One region of the Macrococcoides bohemicum genome, then DNA from elsewhere that is predicted to be linked to it. Evidence: riboswitches for the same ligand, from Rfam matches in the RefSeq annotation. Region 1 holds a riboswitch; the other holds the start of a gene.
The links. Region 1 has a riboswitch for lysine ahead of HT586_RS06670 (aspartate kinase). Riboswitches for the same ligand answer to the same signal wherever they lie in the genome.
Positions count from the first base shown of each region.

Region 2: it holds a riboswitch for lysine, as region 1 does, so the genes downstream of both, HT586_RS08605 (amino acid permease) here and HT586_RS06670 (aspartate kinase) in region 1, are expected to answer to the same signal.

Region 1 covers NZ_CP054482.1:1,303,083-1,306,292, reverse strand. Annotated here, with positions in the region: gene HT586_RS06675 (aspartate-semialdehyde dehydrogenase) at 1-278, opposite strand, end outside; gene HT586_RS06670 (aspartate kinase) at 383-1,621, opposite strand; lysine riboswitch at 1,698-1,871, opposite strand; gene HT586_RS06665 (ABC-F family ATP-binding cassette domain-containing protein) at 2,016-3,210, opposite strand, start outside.
Region 2 covers NZ_CP054482.1:1,658,313-1,661,522, forward strand. Annotated here, with positions in the region: ribosomal protein L20 leader region at 1-12, opposite strand, end outside; gene HT586_RS08605 (amino acid permease) at 50-1,540, opposite strand; lysine riboswitch at 1,615-1,785, opposite strand; gene thrS (threonine--tRNA ligase) at 1,909-3,210, opposite strand, start outside.

The DNA.
Region 1 (3,210 bases):
TCTATAACAATACTTCCAGCTTGTTCGAACAGAGGAGAGAACTTTAAGCTCGTGCTACCTCCCGCACTCATTAATACAAAATCATACTTTTCATTCGCTTTTTCTTCAGTTAATTCTTCTGTAATATACGTTTTACCTTGATAAACAACTTCTTTATTTGCAGATCTTGCTGAAGTGAACAATGTCAGTTCATTGAACGGTATTGCTTTTCTTTCAAGTACTTCTAACATCTTTTGTCCTACTAAACCAGTTGCACCTACGACTGCGATTTTATACATTCCATACACTCCTTATGATTAATCAATTATTTACTTCTATGTTACGCATTTTCTTTAATGAGTTAAAGCATTTTAATAAAAATTAAAAAATAAAAATAAGAATATTAAACATTAAATTTTTTACATAATATTTGAACAGCTTGCTTTGCCTTCCCGGCATCTACTACTAATGAAATACTGATTTCACTTGTCGATACCTGGTAGTAAGCAATCTGCTCCTCGATTAAGGACATAAATACTTTTGATGCGACACCAGACATATCACGCATACCTGAACCGATGATCGATACTTTCGCATAGTTGTCTTTAATTTCATGGAGTAAGGCAGGGTATGAAGCAGTTAACTGATCAATAATTGCTTTAATCTGATATTGTTCTGTATTTTTCATCGTAAATGATAGCTGCATACCATCGATATTTACTGTCTGAGAAATCATATCGATATTGATCTGATTTTGTTCTAATAATTCGTAAAGTGAGGTTAATACTTTTGTATCGTGCATTGGATAAGATAAAGTTACGTAATTCATATCTTCATCTAATGCAATTCCTGTTACTGCTTTTCTTTCTATGATTTGTTTATTTGGCACAATCCATGTTCCTTTCTCTTCGGATAAAGTTTTTCCGGTATATATTTTAGTATTGTTATTATAAGCGATTTCAATACATCGTGTTTCAAGTACGCCAGCTCCGAGAGATGACAGTTCCATCATTTCTTCAAAACTTACATAGTCCATCTTCATTGTTTCTGGATATACTCTCGGGTCGGTACCAAATATTCCTGTTACGTCAGAATATATTTCACATGATGATTGAAGTGATGCTGCAAGTGCTACTGCTGTTGTATCACTTCCACCACGACCAAGTGTCGTTAACTCATCTTCATGATTGATACCTTGAAAGCCAGCTACAATAATAATATCTTTTGTCTTAAATAGTTCCTGTAATTTAGTCGTGTTAATAGTCTGAATCTTACTTTTTAGATGATGACCTTCAGTGCGTATTCCAGCTTGCGCTCCCGTTAAAGCAACGGATTCTACTGATAAATCATTTAATATGATTGAAAGATAAGCGATGGTTTGCTGCTCACCTGTGGTTAATAACATAGCAAGTGCACTTTCTTTTGGACGTTCTGTAAGTGACGCTGCATTTTTGAGTAGTGCATCCGTTGTCTTTCCCATCGCTGAAACAACGACGACGAGTTTTTCATTTTGTTCAACACGCTTTTTAAGATAATCAGCAATGTGCCTAATCTTATTAAAATCAGCAACAGAACTTCCGCCAAATTTTAATACTTTGATATTGTTCACTTTTTCTTCAGTCTGAATACTGTTTTCTGTTATCAATTTATTTCCTCCTGCAAGGGTCATCACCAACAAAAAAACAAGCCCAGAGACATCTGGACTTGTTGAATTTATATACAAGCGATGCACTCCATTATTTTTCAATAATGACAAATCCATAGCTCTTAACCTGTGGATCCAACATAGCATTCACTGCAATCAATACTATATTTCGGCATCTCACCCTTTCAGTAATTCATTTGCAGAATTACCATTACTTACTCATGATCGATGCGCCTCATCTGTTACATTTATTTAATTGATGTTTAATATACTACAGAAAGATTTTAATATTGTAAAGTGTTTTGAGAAAATTTAAAAATAATAGTTTATTTAACAATACTTAAAATCCAAAAAACGTGTATTCATAAAATGAATACACGCAAGAAAATATTTATTTAAGTACACCTTGTTCTTTTAAGTATTCTTCATAAGTAATTTCTTTAGAAAGGTTTGCATTTAAGTCAATAACACGATTGGCAATTGTGTTAATGAACTCAAAGTCATGAGAAGTAAAAATCAGTGAACCTTTAAATGCCTTTAAACCATCATTGACAGAAGTGATACTTTCTAAGTCTAAATGGTTTGTAGGCTCATCAAGTAATAATACGTTCGCTGATGATAACATCATCTTACTTAACATACATCTTACTTTTTCTCCTCCTGATAATACAGTTGCTTTTTTACGTACTTCTTCACCAGAGAATAACATGCGACCTAAGAATCCGCGTAAGAAAGTTTCCGTTTGTTCTTCAGGCGGTGCATACTGACGTAACCATTCTACTAAGTCGATATTTTTACCTTCAAAGAATTCTGAGTTATCTTTCGGTAAATAACTTTGTGACGTTGTCACACCCCATTTGTAAGAACCTTCATCCGGTTCCATCTCACCAGCTAAAATACGAAGTAGGGTAGTCTTAGCAATTTCAGAATCACCGACTAGTACTGCTTTATCGTTTGGATTCATCGTAAATGATAAGTTATCAATAACTTTTACGCCATCGATAGTTTTAGTTAAACCTTGAACTTGTAGTAACTCATTACCAATTTCACGTTCTGGTTTAAAGTTAACGAAAGGATATTTACGGCTAGATGGCTGGATGTCATCTAATTCAATCTTTTCTAACATTTTCTTACGGCTTGTTGCTTGTTTAGATTTAGAAGCATTTGCTGAGAATCGTGCAACGAAGTCCTGTAATTCTTTAATCTTTTCTTCTTTTTTCTTATTAGAGTCTTGTAACATTTGCTGTGCTAACTGACTTGATTGATACCAGAAGTCATAGTTCCCGACATAAATTTTAATTTTACCGTAGTCTAAATCAGCAATATGCGTACATACGTTATTTAAGAAATGACGGTCATGTGATACAACGATTACTGTGTTTTCAAAGTTAATCAAGAATTCCTCTAACCAGCTGATTGCAGGAATATCTAAACCGTTGGTAGGCTCATCGAGTAATAATACATCTGGCTCACCAAATAATGCTTGTGCTAAAAGAATCTTAACTTTCTGGTTATTTTCAAGTTCAGACATTTTCTTTTCGTGTAGATCATCTTTGATGCCAAGACCAGACAATAATACTTGTGCA
Region 2 (3,210 bases), 360 kb from region 1:
CTACTTGTCCGTTTCGTATTCAACAGACTTAAGTATAACAGGCTAATATTTATAAGTCAACATCTATTTTTTCATATTCACTCATATCTGTATCTTGAGATAAATCAACTTCAGTTAAAGGAATCTTACGCGTTTTATATTTCAGTTTATGGTAGAAATAGAACGCTAAGAAAATTGGAATCCCCATATAAGTAATCAAGAAACCATTTAGATCGAATTTACCACCTAAAATTAAATCCGTATCCTGACCGATAATTACAAATAAACAAAGAACAAATGCAAATATCGGACCGAATGGGAACCACATCGCTTTATATTTTAATACTGATATATCTTTGTTCTGAGCATAAAACGCTCTTCTGAATCGATAATGACTAATTGCAATACCAAGCCAGGCGATAAATCCTGTTAAACCACTTGCTGCCACGATATATTCGTAAGCACCACTGGCAACACGTTCTACTAAGAAGATGATTACCACCACAACAAACGTTGCAAGTAAACTCGGAATAGGAACGCCTTTGCGATTTGTTTCTGAGAATTTACGTGATGCTAATCCATCTTTACCCATCGCATATAACATACGCGTTGAAGCATACATACCACTATTACCCGCTGATAGAATAGATGTTAAGATAACAGCATTCATAAAGGATGCTGCAAATGCAAGGCCAGCATTTTCAAATACTAACGTAAATGGTGACTTCGCAACACTATCTCCACCCATTAAGTTAGGATTAGTGTAAGGAATGATTAATCCGATGACTAAAATAGAAAGAATGTAAAAAATTAAAATTCTCCAGAAAACTTGTTTAATCGCTTTCGGAATAGTTTTTTCCGGCTCTTCTGATTCACCTGCTGTAATACCAACAAGTTCTGTACCCTGGAAACTAAATCCGGCTACTAAGAATACGCCAAGAATCGTTAAGAAAGACCCTGTTAAACCATGACCGACAAATGGAGCATCACCTGTCGTGAAGTTATCAAAACCGATAAACTTGCCACCTAAAATTCCAACGATTGTTAGTAATCCGATGATTAAAAATAATATAACAGTAGCAACTTTTATAATCGCAAACCAATATTCACTTTCACCATAAACTCGAACTGACAATGTATTTAAAAATAAAATAATTGCTAAAAACACTAAGCTCCATGCCCAACCCGGTAAGAAATCCATCGGTGCCCAGTACTTTATGACGCTCGCAGCAATACTAACATCTGCTGCAACTGTAATCACCCAGTTAAACCAATAATTCCAGCCAAGCGCAAATCCAAGAGATGGATCTACGAAGCGTGTTGCATAGGTAGAAAATGAACCTGAAATCGGTAAATATGTTGCCATTTCACCAAGACTTGTCATTAAGAAAAATACCATAATACCAATAATCGTAAACGCAAGTAACGCACCACCTGGGCCAGCATCACGTATCGCTCCTCCAGAGGTCATAAATAAACCTGTTCCGATACAGCCACCAATAGCGATCATCGAAATATGGCGCTGTTTCAATTTTCTTTGTACTCCATTCGTACTTTGCATATATTGACTTCCTTTCAAAAATAAAAAATGAGCACACGTATGATACGCGTACTCATTTGAAAGTATAATCATCAAAATTAAGTAGCGCATCACAGATGTGACAGTCTAACACTTGTTCAATGTTAGCCCAGGATATAATGTTCATACACATTATTCCTTCGGCACTGCTTCCTTTCGATAAACTTCGTTTATGTGTATGACATATCCATCATCTACTCATAAACAGTGCAACCTCTACCTCAACGAGGAATATTAAGTTAGTTACTAATATACATGACATAAATTATTATTTCAACCTCTTTTTTAACACGTTAAAACATTAAATGATGATTTTTCTTTAAAACATAGACTCATAAAAAATCAAATCATTATTTTTTTAGACGAATCTCATCTACTAAATTCCAGATAAACTCGTCGCGATCTAAAGTTTTAGAATCTTTAGAACCATATTGACGAAGGTTTACTTCATTATTCTCTACTTCTTTATCTCCAACAACTACTTGATATGGCACTTTATGCATTTGTGCTTCACGAATTTTGTAGCCCATCTTTTCATTTCGGTCATCAATATGACAACGAACACCTTGAGATTTTAACTCATCATATAATTTACGCGCATAGTCATAATGCACTTCGTTAGACACAGGAATAATTTCTAATTGATTTGGAGCAAGCCAAATAGGATATGCACCTTTATATTCTTCTGTTAAGAAAGCAACAAATCGTTCCATTGTTGAGATAACACCACGGTGAATAACTACCGGACGGTGTTTCTCGCCGTCATTACCAATGTATTCTAAATCGAAACGTTCCGGTAATAAGAAGTCTAATTGAACTGTTGATAAAGTTTCTTCTTTACCTAACGCAGTTTTAACCTGTACGTCGAGTTTTGGACCGTAGAATGCAGCTTCTCCTGGTGCTTCTTCGTAATCTAAGCCCATTTCATCAACCGCTTCTCTAAGCATTGATTGTGCTTTCTCCCACATTTCATCATCCTGGAAATACTTTTCAGTATCTTCAGGATCTCTATAACTTAGACGGAATTTATAATCTTTAAATTTGAAGTCTTTATATACATCTATCACAAGTTGCACAACACGGATAAATTCATCTTTAATCTGATCCGGACGAACGAAGATATGTGCATCATTTAAAGTCATACCACGTACACGTTGTAATCCACTTACAGCACCACTTGCTTCATATCTGTGCATTGTACCAAGTTCAGCAATACGAATTGGTAACTCACGGTATGAATGTGGTTTATTTTTATAGACCATCATATGGTGTGGACAGTTCATCGGACGCAATACCATTTGCTCATTGTCCATCTCCATAACCGGGAACATGTCCTCCTGATAATGATCCCAGTGTCCAGAAGTTTTATAAAGATCAACTGAACCCATAACTGGTGTATACACGTGGTCATAACCTAACGCAACTTCTTTATCAACGATATAGCGTTCTAATTCACGACGAATTGTAGCACCATTTGGTAACCATAATGGTAATCCAGGACCGACAAGTTGATTTGTAGTGAATAATTCTAATTCTTTACCAATCTTTCTGTGATCACGTTCTTTACGCTCTTCTAAAACCTGAAGATGTTCTTTCAATGCTTTTTTATCGAAGAACGCTGTACCGTAGATACGTTGTAACATCTTATTGTT